2 regions of the Natronincola ferrireducens genome follow, and region 2 is predicted to be linked to the other one. Evidence: riboswitches for the same ligand, from Rfam matches in the RefSeq annotation. Region 2 holds a riboswitch; the other holds the start of a gene.
The links. Region 2 has a riboswitch for cyclic di-GMP ahead of BLS22_RS03840 (HD-GYP domain-containing protein). Riboswitches for the same ligand answer to the same signal wherever they lie in the genome.

Region 1 (3,651 bases), 480 kb from region 2:
ATATAATTGAAATTCTCCACCAAAAGCTTCTACAAGATTTTTCATATTTCCAATCCCTAGACCACTATGCTGAGTTTGCTGTAGTGCACTGAAGTTAAAGCCCTTGCCGTCATCACGTACCATCAGCACTATTTTTCCTTTCTCCACGTGAATTTCCACCTGTATCTCTTTACATCTTCCGTGCCGGACTGCATTCCCTGTGGCCTCACGGATAAGCCTAAAAAATGCTTTTTTTACTGGATTTGGAATCAGTTCCTCTTCTCCTTTTATTTCAAAATCTACGGTAATACCGTTAAGATTAGCTAAGCTATTAAGATAAGTGTTAATGGTTTTATGTAGGGACTTCTCCCCCCTCTTTCTTGAGCTTAGCCGATATATAGAAGCCCTTAGATCCTGCATAGCTTCGTTGGCAGATTGTCTAATATGCTCTAACTGTACTTTTAATCTATCATTTGAAATGCTTTGCCATTTTCCATTTAAAGCATGGATGGCATAAGTAATACTAAAAAGCCGTTGAGATACATTGTCATGTATTTCATTAGCAATTCGATTTTGCTCTTCTACTAGCATTAGTTGTTCTTCTATTTCTTCTAGCTCCAACCTTTCTAAAATGACAGTGCATAGGTTAGCAAGAAAGTATAACTGTCTTAACCTTAGCCCATTTAATTGGGTCTCATCCTCTAACTGAATTCCTATTAATCCATATCTATTGGTTGAGGATTTTACCTTTATCAGGCTGTATCTTTGGGCATTAATTATAAATTCCATGGGGTAAGCAGTATGTTTAAAGGAATCTCCATACTCTTGAATGGCCTTTTTAATCTGTAATTTCTCATTATTGATGCTTTTATCGTTACTGACTGTAATTATTTCCCTATATTTTGAATAGGGTAACCCACAAAAAAAAGCTAAATTTGTTTTTGTCAGTTTTTCTGTATAATCTGCAAAAACTTGAAATAGATTTTGACGATTGTTTTGGTTAGTGAATATCTCCACCGCCTGATAAAGATCCATAATGTGCTCCATGGATTCTTCAAGACTTCCATTCAGCTGTTGTAAAGCATCATTGGCTTTTAACAGCTCCCTTTTTTGTATCACTAAATGATGCGATTGCTCATGTAGCTTTTTGCATAGATTGGAAAGTAGTTGAACAGCTAATGTGATTAAAACAAATACTAAAACGAGGTGAGCATTTTCCTTTGTCATCTCTATAATTGATTGGTTGTAGTGATTAATAAAATTGATGCTTATAGCGGTTGCCGAAACAAGATAAAGGGTTAGGGTCAACCAGCAAAAGATGGTATTTAAATAATTAGCCGCCACTAAAACGGGATTCAATGCATACCAAATAAAAGGACTACTGATACCTCCTGATGGAAATAGTAATAGTATAATTCCTGAAGACTCTAATAAAACCAATACCTTCATGATAAATACGTTTTTGTGAAGCTTTATGTAGAAACCCATCATAATTTTTGCAGATAAATACAATAAAAAGATAACTCCTATCTTAAATATAATGGGTACAGAGGGTGTGCCAATTAGATAGAAGAGGGAAGTCAATAATAATGACATATATCGATAAATATAGATAACTTTTATCTCTCCAGGTTGATTTTCTAAGAAGTTGGTTTTCATAAACAAGGTAGTTACTTTCTGCCTATTGTCCACAGGCCACATCACTTCTTCCATGTTTTTATTCTATGATATTATTAGGTCTTTTACTGTCATTATTAATAAGCTTCTATATATTATTCTAAACCTCATTAGAATATTGCCATTTTAAAAAAATTATATGCAGTAGGTTTATTTATTGTAACAATTCCCCCTAATGGATTAGAACACAAAACCAGCTATTACTAGCTGGCAGGTTGCACTACTGACTCCTTGCATTCCAAGTGCCCAATTAAAGAATACAAATCATTGTCCCCATCTATATATTTTATTATATCTAGTTTGGGGGTTGTTTAAAATATAAACTCTTCGTTGTTATTCTTACAATATTAAGCTTTTAAATCATAGATTTGCTTTTTTACGTAAATTTCTACAGGAATATTAGTAAACTTTTGTAGTTTCTTTTCTTTTTTTGCATTTAAAATTCCTGTGTAATATCATCCTCTACAAATTCCCAGCAACTTTTCCAAAATCCAACGTAAACTGGGTTCCTACTCTATCATTACTATAAACTAGCGGTATATTCGCCTCTAGGCTTTTATCCTTTGGTATTTCCTTAATCGTTGCCAATCATGTTCTCTCTATACTGCTAATTTGTATAATAAGTAACTTGATTTGTTCTTAATCTATTAATAATTTGTTTGCTATTCTTTGTATTTAAATGATTAAATAGTAATAAAGGCAGATACTCCGAAGAATATCTGCCCCAACTATTACTATATAATTTTTATTTTAAAATCCTAGTACCAGCCTCTTAACTTCATAGCATCAGCAACACGCTTGATAGACATCATGTAAGCCGCTACCCTCATGTTTACCCCATGCTCTTCTTTTAATGCCCAAATTTCATTGAAGGCTTTTTCCATTAATTGAGATTGCTTTTCTTGAACTTCTTCAAAGGTCCAAGAATATCTCATTAGGTTTTGTACCCACTCAAAATAGGATACTGTAACACCACCAGCATTTGCTAAAATATCTGGTACTACAACGATGCCTCTTTCGTCTAGAATTTTATCTGCATCTAATGTTGTAGGTCCATTAGCACCTTCACTGATGATTTTAGCCTTAATATTAACAGCATTTTCTGCTGTAATTTGATTTTCTAAAGCACATGGCATTAAGATATCTACATTTAATGCAAAAACTTCATTTCTATCTATTACTTCTTCAGCTCCTGGGAAGTCTTTTACAATCTTGTGTTCTTTTACATATTCTGCTAATGCCGGTACATCAAGACCATTTTTGTTTATGATACATCCAGAGGCATCAGAAACCGCAACTACCTTAGCTCCCATTTCTGCAATATATAAAGCCGCATAACTACCTACATTACCAAAGCCTTGAAGAGCAACTGTTGCTTCTTCTAATGGTAAATTAATTTTCTTAGCAGCATCTCTCGCCATAATGGCCACACCATATCCAGTTGCTTCTGTTCTTGCTAATGAACCATAGAAGGATACAGGCTTTCCTGTAAGTACTCCAGGTTGGAAATCACCAGTAGCTTTGTGATATTCGTCTACCATCCAAGCCATAATTTGACCGTTTGTATTTACGTCTGGTGCCGGAATATCCACTTTTTCTCCGATGATTGGAGCAATAGCTCTAGTAAATCCTCTTGATAATCTTTCTAATTCTCCTTGGGATAATTCCGATGGATTTACAGTAATTCCACCTTTACCTCCACCATATGGAACACCAACTACACCACATTTAAATGTCATCCATGTAGAAAGAGCTTTTACCTCGTCCAGGTTTACATCTGGATGAAATCTAATACCACCTTTAAAAGGCCCTATAGCATCATTGTGCTGCGCCCTGTAGCCAATGAAACTTTTCACTGTGCCATCGTCCATTTTAACAGGAACCGCTACTTCCAATACTCTCATTGGATTTTTTAAAATCTCATATACCGCTGGATCTGTTCCTAGCTTGTCACATGCCTGCTTCACCTGCTTTTGAGCCGTTTCAAATACATTG
Region 2 (3,651 bases):
TCTATCTTGGTCAAATGGTTTTAAAATACTTTTATGATGGCCTTGATGTTGTAGCAGGAGTTCTCCTTCAATAATCATAAGAACCCTCTGAATGTTGGGGAGTGGTGTGAAAACAGATTCCTCTACTTCAACCCTTGCTGAGCTTAAGCGCCATGTGAAGTTTCCTTCATTACTATAGATAGCATCCTTAGGATAAATTGCAAGCTGAGTTGTAGTTCCTCCTGACCAACGATTGGTTTGAAGCTGATGTTTTTTAATCAATTCAATTTCATAAGTCATATTCATCAATGCCTTTCTTTATTTATAATTTTGTATTTAGAGATTTTTAATGCCACTTTTTTTATTCTATATTTTTCAAAAGATTCCTTTTACCCAGTCTCTACTTTATTAAAAAATCTCCACAAAACTACTAATTATTAGTTTTGTGGAGATTTTTAGTTATTATTCTTAACTTAATTGCCTTAGATAATATTTTAATTTATTAAAAACTGTGTTGTCATCATTGAAGTCCCTTAATATAGATTAGTTAACCACCGACAATACTTTTCACTTTCCAATGCATTGTATTCTCTTGGAGGTTATTCTCTAATAATTTATGTAGTATAGGATAAGTTTTGTGAAAAATATATGGATCTATTTCCTTTCCCGCCAGCTGCTCCATCACTTCTAAGGTGTTCTCTATTTTAAAAGGTCTATAAATTCTAGGTTGGGTCATAGCCTCAAACATGTCTGCTATCTTTATAATTCTACTATGTAATGGAATTCTTTTCTTAGCCATTTTATCAGGATAGCCTGTGCCGTCCCAATTTTCATGGTGATGCCTTATTACTTGTGCAATTTTTATCGTCTCCTCATCTAAGTTCCTAATACTTAAATATAACTCCTCTGAATAAATGGGATGTTTCATCATAATTTTCCACTCTTCTGTAGATAATCTTCCTGTTTTATACAAAATAGATTCAGGAATTTTACTTTTACCAATATCATGATATAGGGCTTCTTCGTGGAGTCTTAGTTTTTCATTATGACATAGCTTCATCACATCAGCCATCTTTATAGCAATATTGGCAACATTATTGGAATGCACAAGTATCTCTAAAGAAAAGTCATGCTTCACTAAATTAAGATAAGTAGATTTTTTCAAATTTATCATTATACTAATGATCCTCCTATGCTAATCTCTAAAGCAATTTAAAAATTTAAAAGCAGCCAAACAGTTGGCTGCTTTATTGCACAATAATTAATCTTATAAGCAAATGAATAACTTAAAAATTAACTCTTTGGCAACCTGGCAACCATTGGAATTTATCCATTAGGCCCATAGCTTTGCGTCCTTATCTTTCAATAAGTTTGCTATTATCAGAATTCTAATCTATTCAGTTCCCATAAATTATACAGTAGATCCCAATACCTACCCATTATGAATTAATAGTAGGTCTTAATCCTCACGTATTCTAGTATATAGTAACTACACTATATAGTAAAGGATAAATTTTGTATTTCTTGTAAATTTTACAAATTTCTACATAGTAAAAACCATCCTTTTTGAGGGGATGAAATTTATCCTAGGGCCTACTTCAATTAATTCCCTAACCAAAGTAAATAAGGAATAAAATCTATATAACAATGTAAATATTACCATTAAAATGTTATGATAATAAATAAGGAGTGATGTAATGAGAAATATTAAATTAGTAATAGAATATGATGGTGGCAGGTATAATGGATGGCAAAGATTAAAGAGTTCTGGTGAAACTATTCAAGGAAAATTGGAGCATGTTATTAGTGAGATGGTAGATTTCCCTATAGAGATTATCGGGTCGGGTCGAACGGATGCAGGGGTTCATGCTAAAGGACAAGTGGCTAATTTCCATACTAAGTCCAATATGTCAACCAAAGAAATCCACAAATATATGAACTATTATTTGCCACAGGATATTGTAATTAAGGAAGTAGCAGAGGTGGGAGAGAGATTCCATAGTCGCTATAATGTAAAAAACAAAAAATATGTTTATTACATTTGGAATGATTGGATTCCATCAGTCTTTCATCGAAAATATAGTTATCACCTTGTTGATAAACTAAATATTGAATTAATGAAGGAAGCAGCAGAAAAATTAGTTGGAACCCATGATTTCATTGGTTTTTCTTCTGTAAAAAAGACCAATAAATCTACTGTAAGAACCATTCAAGAAATATCTATTACTAAAGAAAAACATATGGTGAAGTTTATTTTCATAGGAGACGGCTTTTTATATAATATGGTTCGTATTATTATGGGTACTTTAGTAGAAATTGGTTTAAAGCAAAAAAACATCTCCCATATTGATGAAATACTTGAGGGTAAAAACAGATCCATGGCTGGGCAAACCCTTCCCCCCCAGGGTTTATTTTTAGAGGAGGTCTATTACTAAAATAACCTTCTATCTATAAAATATTTAGAGTACATTGAAAAAACCTCCCCTCTGATACAAATTGTCAATAACGAACCAGAGGGGAGGTTTTTCACTCCTGCTTGTTGTTTAATATTTTCTTTTTATATATCCATTTAGGTAAATAAGAGATAACCACAATTGCTACTGCAGCAATTCCTAGGTAAATCATTGTTCTCTTTGCATCGCCTTCATCTCTACCTACTGTATTTATAGCAAAAATCCATACAGCTGTTCCAGGAATAATACATAATAGGGTTACAAAGGCATAGGTTGTAAATGAAATTCCTGTCAACCCATAGACATAGTTTTGTAGCCAATGGGGAATAATTGGCACCATCCGAGTTAAAACAACAATCCGCCATCCATCCTGTTTAACCCCCTCATCTATCTCATGAAAAGCCTTGCTGCTTTTTAATCTTTTTTCTATTCTCTCCCTCCCTATGTACCTAGCAACGACAAATGCCATGGATGCCCCTAACAAATCTCCTATAGTAGCATATACAATACCTAATACCGTTCCATAGGTAATTCCACCTAAAAGTGCAAACGGTAAGCTAGGTAAAAGCAACATTGTACCTAAGGCAAAGCTTACAAGATAGAGAAGTACTCCTAGGAAGCCTAAACGTCGTATCCTACCTGTAAATTTTCTTAAATAGTCGATGGATATAAAATTCCACACTTCATATTTCCATAATAACCATACGAGAAGACCTATCACAATACTAATAAGTATAAAAATAAGCTTTTTATTTAATTGCCTTTTTACCATTACATATCCTCAATTCTTTATGTTCTACTATTAGTTTAAACCTTATTTAATTTTTTATTGCTTTATCTTTTGATTAATCAGTGGAAGGAGCTTAATTTGTCTTCACAGCTTGTTCCCATTGCAAAGGAAAATCAGTTCTTTTACTTTGATGGAATAAAAACTACAGATTTTAAAAATAAATCTAATGTAATTTCTTTATAAAGTTTTAGTTAGATAAAAATTTAAAAGAGCATACCACAATGATATGCTCCCCTAAATTTATCGTAAAAACTTTTTTATTTTTAGATGTTAATTTCTAATTCAATTTAAATACTAAAGTATAATAGACCATTGTGTTTATTCATAGTAATTCTTTTCTGATAGACAAGATACTCTAAATGACTCATGGCTTCTCCAGCAGCAAAGGATTTTTGTGGTGGTGGGAAGTCATCCCAATCCTTGGCTCTA

Region 1: linked by a shared signal. The riboswitch ahead of BLS22_RS01660 (sensor histidine kinase) and the one ahead of BLS22_RS03840 (HD-GYP domain-containing protein) in region 2 are both predicted to bind cyclic di-GMP.

Annotation. Positions count from the first base shown of each region.
Region 1 covers NZ_FNFP01000001.1:364,523-368,173, reverse strand. Annotated here, with positions in the region: gene BLS22_RS01660 (sensor histidine kinase) at 1-1,671, opposite strand, end outside; cyclic di-GMP riboswitch class II at 1,857-1,940, opposite strand; gene BLS22_RS15470 (pseudouridine-5'-phosphate glycosidase) at 2,119-2,244, opposite strand; gene BLS22_RS01655 (Glu/Leu/Phe/Val family dehydrogenase) at 2,415-3,651, opposite strand, start outside.
Region 2 covers NZ_FNFP01000001.1:847,957-851,607, reverse strand. Annotated here, with positions in the region: gene BLS22_RS03845 (HutD family protein) at 1-285, opposite strand, end outside; gene BLS22_RS03840 (HD-GYP domain-containing protein) at 527-1,153, opposite strand; cyclic di-GMP riboswitch class I at 1,280-1,365, opposite strand; gene truA (tRNA pseudouridine(38-40) synthase TruA) at 1,677-2,414, shown strand; gene BLS22_RS03830 (TVP38/TMEM64 family protein) at 2,506-3,204, opposite strand; gene BLS22_RS03825 (MBL fold metallo-hydrolase) at 3,510-3,651, opposite strand, start outside.